3 regions of the Streptomyces sp. NPDC006602 genome follow, and region 3 is predicted to be linked to each of the others. Evidence: riboswitches for the same ligand, from Rfam matches in the RefSeq annotation. Region 3 holds a riboswitch; each other region holds the start of a gene.

Region 1 (4,354 bases), on a different contig from region 3:
GCTGGGCGGCCGACTGCCGTGCGCAGGGGCTGGCCGTGGGCTGCTTCCGTCCTCCTTCCGTGCCCGACGGCGTCTCCCGGCTGAGGCTGACCGCCCGCGCGGACCTCTCCGACGGGCAGATCGAACGTGCTGTACGGGTGATCGGCGAGACGCGACCGTGAGTCGCGGGACGGCGCGCATCCTCAGGCTCTCTCGCGGGTGCCACGGCCGTGCGTCGCGCGACGGCGGAACCGGTCAGATGTGGTGCACCGCGGCCGTGAAGCCCGCCCAGCTCTCGGGGGAGAAGAGCAGCGCGGGTCCGGCCGGGTTCTTCGAGTCGCGCACGGCGAGCAGTCCGGCCGGGCGTCCGGCCACGAGCCGGGCGGTCTCGACGCAGTTGTTCGCTCCCGTGCTGTAACTGCTGCGCAGCCACCGCGGGCCGGGCAGATCGGTACTGGAAGGTACGTGCCGAGGCAGGGCAGACATGGTGCCTCCTTACGCGCCGTCACCTATAGCGGCGATGTAGTCCAACGAGTCCTCGGGCGAAAGGGCGTGGAACCGAAGGGCGTTGAAGGCCTCGGTGTAAGCCTGGAGGTCTTCTTTCCGTTCGAGGTAGAGGCTACTCGTCAAGTGGTCGAGAACAACCACATCCAGATCAGATGTGCGCGAAAATGAGAAGATAACGAAAGGCCCGGTGACACCGATGTGCGCGCCGGCCGCGAACGGCAGTACCTGCAGGCGCACTTGGGGCAGCCGCACCGCCTCGACCAGTCGTGCCAGCTGCCGCGCCATGATGTCGGGGCCGCCGACCTCCCGCCGCAGCACGGCCTCGTCCAGAACGGCGCTCAACTCCAGCGGCGGATGCGAACGCAGCACGTCCTGCCGGGCCAGGCGCACTTCGACCAGGGCGTCGAGACGCTCGTCGTCCAGCCCGTCCACCGCGGCCTTCGTCACCGCCCGGGCGTACTCCGCCGTCTGCAGCAGGCCGGGCACCACCGAGGTCTCCAGCGTGCGCATCGCGCTGGCCTGCGACTCCAGGCTGATGAAATCCCGGTAGGTCGGCGGCAGCACACCTCGGTACGCCTGCCACCAGTGGTGGCGGCCGCCACCCTCGCCGGAGCCCGCCAACATCAGGAGCAGCTCGCGCAGTTGGGAGTCGTGCACCCCGTAGGCGTCGAGCAGTAACCGCACATCGGCCGGTTTCACCCCGCTCGCGCCGGTCTCGATCCGGCTCACTTTCGACTGGTGCCAGCCCACCAGCAGGGCCGCCTCACCACTCGTGAGCCCCGCACCGGTGCGCAGCGCACGCAGTTCGGCGCCCAGCTTCCGGCGGCGCACCGCGGGACCGTGCTGCATGGGGCTACTCCTTACTCCAACCAAGGCACCCAAATACGGTCTGCCGTCGCAGAGTTCACCGCTTCGAGCGACAGATATATGCACATCTTGGTGGATCGCCACCCGTGACCGCCCCGGTAATGGCACTCTGGCCGCGAAGCACCAGTCCGGGACCGTACTCGAACCTCCGCCTTCGCGTCGGACTGCGGTACCGCGGGGAAGGGACGACGTCGTCATGGCAGACCACCTGGAATCATCCGTCACTCTGCCGAGCGTTCCCGCCTCGGTCTCCGCCGCCCGCTCCTACGTGCTCACAGCTCTGGCGGAATGGGGTCTGCCGGCGGACACGGACGTAGCCGAGACCATCCGCCTCATCGTCTCCGAACTCGCCACCAACGCCGTACAGCACACCCTCGGGCAGTCACCCACCTTCACGGTGGACATCGCGCTCGACCGTGACGAGCACCTGCGCATCGGTGTCACCGACAGCCACCCGCGCTTCCCGAAACGACTGCCCGCCGCCGTCCAGCAGGACAACGGCCGCGGCATGGTGATCATCCGCTGGCTGACCGCGGAGTGCGGCGGCAAGCTCAGAGTCCGGCCCACCCGCGAGGGGGGCAAGACCGTCTTCATCGAGCTGCCGTGGACGGTGCCGGCCCAGCCGGTGCCGGCGGCGGGCCAGCAGGAGCCGTAGCGCTCACGGCGCCGGCCGCGTGCTCCCCAGGGGCGTCAGGAGGTCACCGGCGGCGCGCCGAGAGGTCTCGGTGGGGTACTCCTCCTCGGACCGCCGTGGGCTGCGGCCTGACGGCCGTCCGGTGCGCGTCGGCCCGTACGGCCCGCCGTACCAGCCGGGGAAGCAGCCACCACAGGCCCAGGCACACCAGCAGGGTCGCCCCGCCCGCGGCCAGCCCTCCGGCCCGGCCGGTCGTCACGTCCACCACGAGCAGCACCGACCCGGTGAACGCGAACACCAGCACCCCCATGCCGAGGGTGGCGAGCCGCGAGGAGACCTGGACTATGCGGGGCTTGGCGCCCTTCTGGAAGAGCGAGCGATGCAGGGCGGCGGGCGCGGTGAACAGCGCCGCCGCGAGGACCGCCAGCAGCAGCGTGACGACGTACGTCGTGCGCTGGACCGTGTCGAGCGACGGGAAGCGCGGCGTGAAGGCGAGGGTCAGCAGGAACGCGAAGAGGATCTGCACCCCGGTCTGGGTGACGCGCAGTTCCTGGAGCAGTTCGCCGAAATTGCGGTCGGCGCGCTCCAGCGGGGTCTCGTTGCGTGCGGTGCAGGGACGGTGGTCGGCCATGGATGAACGAGTAACCATCTCAGCCCGTGTCACGCGTCCCGCGGGGCCCCAACAGGGGACGGCGGCGGGTCAGGTCGCCGCCGCCCCCGAGGGTGGGTGGGTCACTTGACCCGGCCGTACCAGACGCTCTTGGTCCAGAGCTTCTGCAGTCGCACCACGTCCCCGGTCTTCGGGGCGTGCCAGATCTTCCCCTTCCCGGCGTAGATGCCGACGTGGTAGACGCTCGACCCCGAGTGGAAGAACACCAGGTCTCCCGCCTTGCGGCTCTTCGAGGAGATGTGGTGCGTCTTGTTGTACTGCTGGGCCGCCGTACGAGGCAGCTTCTTGCCCGCCTTCTTGAACGAGTACAGCGTGAGCCCTGAGCAGTCGAACCGGCGTGGTCCGGTGGCGCCGTACCTGTACGGGGAGCCCTTCTTGGACGCGGCGATCTGAAGTGCCTTCGTCGCCGGCGTGGCGGCCGCGGCGTCGGAGGCGACACCCGGGACCACGACGGAGCCGCCCACCGCGGCGAGGGTGAGGGCCGAGGCCGTACCGGCCCGGACCATGAGCGACGGGACACGATTGAGCGCAGTCATGCGCAACCCTTCGTCAGCCGCCTGTGAAGGATGACCTGTCGGATTCGGGCTGGCGAAGTTGCCCGGCCGCTGCTGCGGCTTCACCCCAAGGGCAGCTCGGCGCGGTCATGGCGTGACCGTTCCGGCGACCCGTCGTGCTTGGGTCCTCCACTCCTGCCGATCCACTTCTGTCGACCTGTCATCCGGGCAGCGGCAGGACTCGGCGTCCGCCCGGATCGCCCCGCCGTTGTGACGGGGTCTTGTCGTCAGACAGGGATCTTGGCTCAGGGATGTCCGAAAATCCCAACGGAACCGATGGTTTGTGTTGTTACTCACCACTCACCCGTTCGGGTGGACACCCCCGTGTTCGAGAGGGCGTCCAGGGGCCCGAGGGCCCCCCGACCAGCACCGGAACGACTCATTCCGCCCTGGGCCTACGCGCGTTGCGCAACTTGAGCGGGCCTGAAAATGGACGCGCGACTACGCCAAGAGGTGGTACACCGTTTGGTCCGTTTCGGCGCCGGTCCGGACGCTCCATCAGGAGGCGGACCGGACCGGCTGTGGGTGCGTCAACTGTCGGTGGGCGGCGGCAGCGTGACGCGGGCCGTGCGGCGCTCCCCGTCCAGCACGCGCAGCGCACGCGCCAGCGTGTCGGCGTGCACCTCGGTCTCGCCCCGACGGTGCATCAGCGCCAGTGCGTCCCGCAGCTCGGCCGCCTTGGTGACCAGCGCCTGCGCGGCCCGCAGTCCGCGGTACGTGTCGCCGTGGCGGGCCGGGTTGATCCGGCCGAGCAGGTCCACCACGTCGAGGTAACGGTCGATCAGTTCGCCCTCGGCGCGCGTCAGGGCCGGCAACGGTGGCAGGTCGGGCAACATCGACGGCTCACCCCTCGGCGCGAGTGGGGCGCGAGCCCTTGCGGCTCGGGATGACGCGGTCCGCCAGCCCGTACTCCAGCGCCTCCTGCGCGGTGAAGATCTTGTCCCGCTCGATGTCGGTGTTCACCTGCTCCGGACTGCGCCCGGTGTGCCGCACGAGCATCTCCTCCAGGCGGGTCCGCACGCGCGTCAACTCGCCGGCCTGGATGGCCAGGTCGCTCGCCTGCCCCTGAACCGGCTCGGACAGCGCGGGCTGGTGGATCACCACGCGGGCGCCCGGCAGCAGGCTCCGCTTCCCGGGCGTGCC
Region 2 (4,354 bases), on a different contig from region 3:
CGACTCCGCCGTCTGGACGCTGCCCCACCGCGACGGCTGGCGGCTGTCCCAGCTGCACGGCCGCTGGGCCGCCGAGTCCCGGCTCGTACGTTCCCCCCTCACCTACGGTGAGAAGGTGATCGGCAGCCGCCGCGGCCACACCGGGCACCAGCACCTGCCCTGGGTCGCCCTCGACACCGACGCGACCGAGGAGCGCGGCGAGGTCTACGGCTGCGCCCTCGGCTGGTCCGGGTCCTGGCGGATCGCCGTGGCCCAACTCCCCGACGCGCGCGTGCAGGTCACCGGCGGGGCCGGGTACGACGACTCAGGCCTGCTGCGGCTGGCGGCGGGGGAGTCCTTCACGACGCCTGTCTTCGCCGGTCTGTGGAGCGAGGGCGGCTTCGGCGGGGCGAGCCGGGCCTGGCACGCCTACCAGCGTGCGTATGTGATCCCGGACGCGGACCAGGACCGGCCGGTGCTGTTCAACTCCTGGGAGGCCACGGAGTTCGACATCTCCGAGGAGCAGCAGGGCGTGCTGGCCCGGCGGGCCGCGGCGATCGGCGTCGAGCTGTTCGTCGTGGACGACGGCTGGTTCGGATCCCGCACCAGCGACCGCGCCGGGCTCGGCGACTGGCAGCCCAATCCGGACCGCTTCCCCGGCGGCCTCAAGCCGCTGGGCGACTACGTGCACGCGCTCGGCATGCGGTTCGGCATCTGGGTGGAGCCCGAGATGGTCAATCCGGACAGCGAGCTCTACCGGGCCCATCCGGACTGGGTCCAGCACCAGGCAGGGCGAAAGCGGACAGAGCTGCGCAATCAACTCGTACTGAACCTCGCGCGCGAGGACGTCCAGGAGTACCTCTGGGAGCAGCTCCACGCGCTCCTGTCCAGCGCCCCGATCGACTACGTGAAGTGGGACTTCAATCGCTGCTTCACCGACGCGGGCTGGCCCGGCGAGCCCTACCCGCAGCGCCTGTGGGTCGATCATGTGCACGCGCTGTACCGCCTGTTGGACCGGCTGCGGGCCGCCCACCCGGGCGTCGCCTTCGAGTCCTGCTCGGGCGGCGGCGGCCGGATCGACCTCGGCGTGATGAGCCGTACGGACCAGGTGTGGACCTCGGACAACACCGACCCGCTCGACCGGCTCGTCATCCAGCACGGCTTCAGTCAGATCCACCCGGCGCGCGTCATGGCCGCCTGGGTCACCGACAGCCCCAACAACCAGCTCAACGGCAGGGTCAGCTCGCTGCGTTTCCGTTTCGTGAGCGCCATGGCCGGGGTGCTCGGCGTCGGCGGAGACCTCGCCGAGTGGACCGAGGAGGAGCTCGCCGAGGCCCGTGACTGGGTGGATCTCTACAAGGAGATCCGGCCCCTCGTGCAGCGCGGCGACCTCTACCGGCTGCGGCCTCCGCAGGGCGGGCTGAGCGCGGTGCAGTACGTCCTCGGCGACGAGGCCGTCGTCCTCGCCTGGCTCCAGGCGCAGCATTACGGCGAGCCCGTGCCGACGCTGCGGTTGCACGGCCTCGACCCGACAGCATCGTACGAATGCCATGAAACGGGCGAAGTTCACAGAGGTGCCGTACTGCTGCATCACGGACTGCGGACGGGACTGCGCGGTGACTTCGATGCGACGGTTATCCGACTGCGTCGCATCTAAGGCTTCTGTCCGAATTAGCACCTTCGTTCCAACTCCGCATGCAATAAAGGGGCCTGAGGAGGGGCCACGTGAGGAGGGTCATATTCGTGACCGTGCGTCGCCCGTCATGTTCACGTAATCAATGGTCTTTTCAAGGGGGTTTGGTTAAGAGGGTCAGTCCCTAATGCACACAGGGTGACAGGGAATTCTCTCAGGTGGCCAACAGAAACGCATTCACGGGCAACCACTTACTTGTCCCTTTGCGTCTTGGTCGCTTACGTTCACCACCCATCCGGACGGACGCCCAATCCTGCCGCCGCCCGGAGCCCGCACACACTCACCCGTACATGGCAGGAGCGGGGGACCCACAGGTAGAACCGCCTGTTCCGGTCTCCGGAACGGCTAGGGGTTAAGTCGTGCTTCGGTACGGCCGGGCATCTCCAGTCCGCACCCGACAGCTCACCTCGCAGGCGCCGGAGAGGAATTCGTCATGCCCGCGAAGGGTAAGCATCGCCGCCCGAAGTCCCAGCGTTTCACCCGCTCCATCGCCGTCGCCGGAACCGGCGGCGCCGCACTCGCCCTGCCGCTTCTCGGGGCCACCGGCGCGCACGCCGCCACTCCGCAGTCCGTATCGGAAAAGGCCGTTCAGTCGTCCGTTCCGACCACGGTGAAGAAGGTGGCTGAAAAGACGACGGCCGAAAAGCAGGCGTCCGCGCAGGCATCGGGTAGGAAGATCTACTCCGTGCAGGCCGGTGACTACCTCGCGAAGATCGCGGACGAGCAGAATGTCAGCGGTGGCTGGCAGAAGCTCTACTCCGACAACCGCGAGGCCGTCGGTGGCAACCCGTCGCTGATCCACCCCGGTCTGAAGCTCTCGATCGGCAGGAAGGCCACGACGAGCACCCCCAAGTCGTCGTCCTCCTCGGGCTCTTCCTCCTCGTCCAAGTCGTCGTCTTCGTCTGGTTCATCGGATTCGTCCGCTTCGTCGAAGTCGTCCCCCTCCGGGGCTTCCTCCTCGTCGAAGACCGAGGCGGCCACCCAGAGCGCCGACAACGCCGGCACCTCCAGCGGCTTCACCCTTCCGGTGAGCGGTGCCTCCGTCGGCACCGGCTACCACGTGGCGGGCAGCATGTGGTCCAGCGGCTACCACACCGGCGTCGACTTCGTCGTCCCGACCGGCACCTCCCTCAAGGCCGTGGGCGCGGGCACGGTCGTCTCCGCGGGCTGGGGCGGCGCGTACGGCAACCAGGTCGTCATCAGGCTCGCCGACGGCTACTACGCGCAGTACGCCCACCTGTCCTCGCTCTCCGTCTCGAGCGGCCAGTCCGTGACGGCCGGTCAGCAGCTCGGCCTCTCCGGCGCGACCGGCAACGTGACCGGCCCGCACCTGCACTTCGAGATCCGCACCACGCCGGACTACGGCTCGGACGTGGACCCGGTCGCCTACCTCCGCTCGAAGGGCGTCGCCGTCGGCTGACATCCCCGACCGTCTGTCCGAACACGCTGCCGAAGGCCGGACCCCGATCCCCGGGTCCGGCCTTCGGTGTGTTGATCTTGCTTGTTCCTGATCACTCCATTGCGGCTTTGTGGCGGGGGCGCCCGGGGCGTCGACAGCGAGGGGAGGGTGGGGAGAAGGTGAACTCCGTAGTGTTGCAAGCGCTTTCTGCGCCCTCGGAAGGAGCCGTCTCCCGTGACGACCACGCGTAGAGCATTCGGAGCCCTGGCCGCAAGTGCCGCCCTGGCCGCCCTCGCCCCCGCTACCACCGCGAGCGCCACGCCCCGGCACCGCCGACTGATCGCCCACGACGACTTCCGCCATGGACTCGGCCGGTGGGCGGTGGAACTCGAGAAGGGCGGAACCGTCACCGCGACCCGCGGGATCCTGGAGGTCGACGTGCCCGCCGGCGCAACGGTCTGGTTCAAGAAGCTGCTCGAAGGGCCGTACGTCCTGGAGTACACCGCCACGCCGGTGTCCGCGGGCGGGGTCAACGACCGGGTGTCCGACCTCAACAACTTCTGGAACGCCGTCGACGTCCGTTCCCCCGACGACCTCTTCGCCACCCGGCGGGGCGGGGCGCTGGCGGAGTACGACTACCTCAAGACGTACTACGCCGGCTACGGCGCCAACACGAACACCACGACCCGGCTGCGCCGCTACGTCGGAGAGGCGGGAGTCCGGCCGTTGGTCCACGACTACACCGAGCCGCTGCTCGTGGCGAACGAGCCGAACCGGGTCCGGATCGTCTCCGACGGGTCGATGGTCCAGTGGTGGAACAACGGGCGGCTCGTGTTCGACTACAGCGACCCGGAGCCGTACACGAGCGGCCACTTCGCCTTCCGGACCACTTGGAGCCACTTCCGTATCAGTGGGTTCCGGGTGTGGCAGTTGCCGCCTCAACAGCGCTGACGTGAGGGCTATTCCTGGTTTGACCAACCCTTGAAGAGTGGCTTATCTCACCGTCCGTCAACCCCTTCTTACGGTCGCGTAGCTCACATCCGAAGGGGAATCATGGGCCGACGTGGCAGACGATTCGAAGAGTGACACCAGATCAGTGATCGGGTCGTACGTGGCGGTGGGGGACAGCTTCACCGAGGGCGTCGGCGACCCCGGCCCCGACGGGTCGTTCGTCGGCTGGGCCGACCGGTTCGCGGTACTTCTCGCGGACCGGCGGCCCGAGGGCGACTTCCGCTACACCAACCTCGCCGTGCGCGGGAAACTTCTCGACCAAATCGTGGAGG
Region 3 (4,354 bases):
CCAAGAACCCCGCGCATCACGACGAGCCCGCGCACGCCAAGGGCAAGACCGGCATCCCCGGGGAGCGCAAGGCCGAGTTGATGACGCATCTGCTCAACATCGACCCGCCGGACCACACGCGGCTGCGTCGGCTCGTATCCAAGGCGTTCACCCCGAGACGCGTCGCCGAATTCGCGCCCCGCGTGCAGGAGTTGACCGACCACCTCATCGACCAGTTCGCCGACAAGGGCAGCGCCGACCTCATCCACGACTTCGCCTTCCCGCTCCCCATCTACGCGATCTGCGACCTGCTCGGGGTCCCCCGCGCGGACCAGGACGACTTCCGCGACTGGGCGGGCATGATGATCCGGCACGGGGGCGGACCGCGTGGCGGGGTCGCACGGTCGGTGAAGAAGATGCGCGGCTATCTCGCCGAGCTCATCCACCGCAAGCGCGAGGCCCTTACGGCCCAGAGCACCCCCGGTGAGGACCTCATCTCCGGTCTGATCCGGGCCTCCGACCACGGCGAGCACCTCACCGAGAACGAGGCCGCGGCCATGGCCTTCATCCTCCTGTTCGCGGGATTCGAGACCACCGTCAACCTCATCGGCAACGGCACCTACGCCCTCCTGACCCACCCCGAGCAGCGAGGCCGGCTCCAGAAGGCCCTCGCCGCCGACGACACGGCACTGCTCGAGACCGGCGTGGAGGAACTCCTCCGATACGACGGCCCCGTCGAGCTCGCCACCTGGCGGTTCGCCACCGAGCCGCTGAGCATCGGCGGGCAGGACATCGCGGCCGGCGACCCCGTCCTCGTCGTACTGGCCGCTGCCGACCGGGATCCGGAGCGGTTCGCCGATCCGGACACCCTCGACCTCTCCCGGCGTGACAACCAACACCTCGGATACGGCCACGGCATCCACTACTGCCTCGGTGCCCCCCTGGCCAGACTGGAGGGGCAGACCGCGCTCGCCACGCTGCTCACCCGCCTCCCGGACTTGCAACTCGCCGTGGATTCCGCTGATCTGCGGTGGCGGGGCGGTCTCATCATGCGCGGACTGCGGACGTTGCCCGTCGAGTTCACGCCGCGTGTATGACTGCGCTCACCTGCGTAAAGCTGACCCACCCTCAACTCTGTGATCTTCACGTGATCTACGCGGCATTAACTTGTGACAAGTGATCGGCTGCCTATACGTTCACGGATCAGCGCGGCGCCTCACCCGCCGCGCTGGTCACTGTTGCCTCGCGAAAGGTCTCCGCATGCTCTCCGGGAACGGCCGCCATCGTCGCCCCCGCCAGGCTCCGGCCATCCTCGTCGCGGCCGGAGTGACCGGCTCCGCCATCGCGATCCCGCTCCTCGGTGCCACCGGCGCCAGCGCGGCGACCGGCACCACGTGGGACCAGGTGGCCAACTGCGAGACGGGCGGCTCCTGGAGCCAGGACAAAGGCGACGGGTACTACGGCGGACTGCACATCGCCCAGGAGGACTGGGAGCAGTACAGCGGCCTCGACTTCGCCTCGAGCCCCGACCAGGCCAGCCGCTCCCAGCAGATAGCCGTCGCCGAGAAGATCCTCGCGGCCAAGGGCGTGGGCTACTGGTCCACCTGCGGTCTGCTCAACGGCCTCAGCAAGGACTCGGGGGCGGCCGACGTCGACACGGGCGTGGCGGACGAGGTGACCTCGGGCGCCGACGAATCGTCCGGCTCGACCGGCTTGTCCGACTCCTCCCGATCGTCGGCCGACTCGCCCGGTGACACGTCTTCGGATGCGCCTTCGTCGTCCGCGTCGACCTCTCCGTCCGACGCCCGGTCGAATTCTTCCGGGAAGGCCGACAAGACCGGCGAGGGCGACAACCCGGCCAAGTCCGACACCTCGGCCGATTCCGACTCGACCCCCAGTGCCTCGCCGGACTCCGGCGGCGACTCCACAGGCGCGCCGAAACAGGACGACTCGGACAACTTCTGGCAAGAGGGCGGCTCTTCGGCCCTCGTCGACACCGGCGCCCTCGTCGCGGGCAAGCACCGCGGCGGCAGCGCCGACGAGACCGCGGTCGGCACCGACACCGCCAGTGCCGACACGAGCGCCTCCGGCGGCCGGCACGCCGCCCGCGCGGACTCGTACACCGTCCGCCCCGGAGACACTCTCGCGTCCATCGCCGACTCCCTTGACCTCGAAGGCGGGTGGCGTGAGCTCTACGCGGAGAACAAGCAGGCGATCGGCGCCGACCCGAGTGTCATCGCGCCCGGTCAGACCCTCATCGTAGGTATCGAATAGGGCGAAAACGAGCGGGAGTTCGCGCCGCATTTCGCGCTGAATGTCCGGTTCGGTGAAAGTGTGGGATGACTCTCAGAAGCCCTGATCGTCTTTGAAATTCCGCGGATCGCGTGTCTACCGTCAGGACCGCTCGCCAACACGAGCCCCGACTGCCGCAACGCCGAATCCTGCCAGCGGCCGTACGGGAACAGTCGTCGCGTAAAGCGCCGTAGGCAGGAGCGGGGGACCCAAGGTAAGTGCCGGGACCAGCAGTTGAAGCTGGCTCCGGCTTGGGGTGAAGCCATGTTCCGCAAGGGACGTGGCCGGGCAACTCAACCGGCCCGAACCCGACAGCTCACCTCGCAGGCGTCGGTGAGGGGATCCACCATGCTGTTTTCCGGCAAGGGCAAGCACCGCCGTCCGTCCAAGGCCACTCGTGCCATCGCCATCGCCGGTGTCACCGGTGCCGCCGTCGCCGCCCCGCTGATGGCGGCCGGCAACGCCTCCGCCGCCACCGCCTCCGAGTGGGACGCCGTGGCCCAGTGCGAGTCCGGCGGCAACTGGTCCATCAACACCGGCAACGGCTACTACGGCGGTCTCCAGTTCTCCGCCTCCACCTGGGCCGCGTACGGCGGCACGCAGTACGCCGCGCAGGCCAACCAGGCCTCCAAGTCCCAGCAGATCGCCGTCGCCGAGAAGGTCCTCGCCTCCCAGGGCAAGGGCGCCTGGCCGAACTGCGGCGTGAACCTGTCGAGCTCCGCCTACAACGGCAGCGCCGACACCTCGTCGAACACCTCCAGCGGCTCCTCGGGGACCACGACCCGTTCCACCGAGCAGCAGGCCTCCCGTTCCGCGGACCGCCCGGCCTCGAAGAAGACCGTCACCACCCCGACCGGCAAGAAGGTCAAGAAGGGCGACGGCGAGTACAAGGTCGTCTCCGGCGACACCCTCAGCTCCATAGCCGAGGAGAACGACGTCAAGGGCGGCTGGGCGAAGGTGTTCGAGCTGAACAAGGACATCGTCCAGGACGCCAACCTCATCTACCCGGGCCAGCAGCTGCACCTGAAGTGACACGCGGCTCGTAGCTGAACCACAGCGCTCTCCTGGACGTGGACTCCATAGTGGAGGCCTCGTGAGGGCCACCCCCGTCCCCACGGGCTCCCCGCTCCGGTGCGTCGTCCCCCGTACGCACCGGGGCGGGGCTTTTTGTGCCCCGCTTTTTGTTCCGTTCGGAAACAATTTACTTTCGGTTCTGTCCATGAGGTGGTCGACAGGCTGGCCGATCGCCCGGAGCCGGTTAGGCTCGTCTCGCAGAACCCACCGTGGTTCCGTGAGACCAGCGTCACATTGAAGAAGGAGATGCTCGTGCCGTCCATCGACGTCGTCGTAGCCCGGGAAATCCTGGACTCCCGAGGCAACCCCACGGTCGAGGTCGAGGTCGGCCTCGACGACGGCAGCACCGGCCGTGCCGCCGTTCCGTCCGGCGCCTCCACGGGCGCCTTCGAGGCCATCGAGCTCCGCGACGGTGACCCCAACCGCTACCACGGCAAGGGCGTGGAGAAGGCCGTCCTCGCCGTCATCGAGCAGATCGGCCCGGAGCTCGTCGGCTACGACGCCACCGAGCAGCGCCTGATCGACCAGGCGATGTTCGACCTGGACGCCACCGACAACAAGGGCTCGCTCGGCGCCAACGCCATCCTCGGCGTCTCGCTCGCCGTCGCCCACGCCGCCTCCGAGGCCAGCGACCTCCCCCTCTTCCGCTACCTGGGCGGCCCGAACGCGCACCTGCTGCCGGTGCCGATGATGAACATCCTGAACGGCGGCTCGCACGCCGACACCAACGTGGACATCCAGGAGTTCATGATCGCCCCGATCGGTGCGGAGTCCTTCTCCGAGGCCCTGCGCTGGGGCGCCGAGATCTACCACACCCTCAAGAAGGTGCTGAAGCGCAAGGGCCTGAACACCGGCCTCGGCGACGAGGGCGGCTTCGCCCCGAACCTCGGCTCCAACCGCGACGCCCTCGACCTCATCCTCGAGGCCGTCAAGGAGGCCGGTTACACCCCCGGCGAGCAGATCGGCCTCGCGCTCGACGTGGCCGCCTCCGAGTTCTACAAGGACGGCG

The links. Region 3 has a riboswitch for cyclic di-AMP ahead of ACFYO2_RS26345 (transglycosylase family protein). Riboswitches for the same ligand answer to the same signal wherever they lie in the genome.
Region 1: another riboswitch for cyclic di-AMP. It lies ahead of ACFYO2_RS07975 (C40 family peptidase); the one in region 3 lies ahead of ACFYO2_RS26345 (transglycosylase family protein).
Region 2: another riboswitch for cyclic di-AMP. It lies ahead of ACFYO2_RS35295 (peptidoglycan DD-metalloendopeptidase family protein); the one in region 3 lies ahead of ACFYO2_RS26345 (transglycosylase family protein).

The regions. Positions count from the first base shown of each region.
Region 1 is NZ_JBIAHG010000002.1:722,381-726,734, reverse strand. It holds gene ACFYO2_RS08000 (8-amino-7-oxononanoate synthase) at 1-161, shown strand, start outside; gene ACFYO2_RS07995 (DUF397 domain-containing protein) at 235-465, opposite strand; gene ACFYO2_RS07990 (helix-turn-helix domain-containing protein) at 475-1,335, opposite strand; gene ACFYO2_RS07985 (ATP-binding protein) at 1,550-2,008, shown strand; gene ACFYO2_RS07980 (DUF6328 family protein) at 2,052-2,618, opposite strand; gene ACFYO2_RS07975 (C40 family peptidase) at 2,720-3,193, opposite strand; cyclic di-AMP (ydaO/yuaA leader) riboswitch at 3,197-3,398, opposite strand; gene ACFYO2_RS07970 (hypothetical protein) at 3,742-4,047, opposite strand; gene ACFYO2_RS07965 (ATP-dependent Clp protease proteolytic subunit) at 4,055-4,354, opposite strand, start outside.
Region 2 is NZ_JBIAHG010000021.1:28,140-32,493, reverse strand. It holds gene ACFYO2_RS35300 (alpha-galactosidase) at 1-1,636, shown strand, start outside; cyclic di-AMP (ydaO/yuaA leader) riboswitch at 1,944-2,101, shown strand; gene ACFYO2_RS35295 (peptidoglycan DD-metalloendopeptidase family protein) at 2,106-3,092, shown strand; gene ACFYO2_RS35290 (DUF6250 domain-containing protein) at 3,306-4,022, shown strand; gene ACFYO2_RS35285 (SGNH/GDSL hydrolase family protein) at 4,168-4,354, shown strand, end outside.
Region 3 is NZ_JBIAHG010000011.1:92,511-96,864, forward strand. It holds gene ACFYO2_RS26335 (cytochrome P450) at 1-1,076, shown strand, start outside; gene ACFYO2_RS26340 (transglycosylase family protein) at 1,240-2,253, shown strand; cyclic di-AMP (ydaO/yuaA leader) riboswitch at 2,448-2,616, shown strand; gene ACFYO2_RS26345 (transglycosylase family protein) at 2,620-3,303, shown strand; gene eno (phosphopyruvate hydratase) at 3,592-4,354, shown strand, end outside.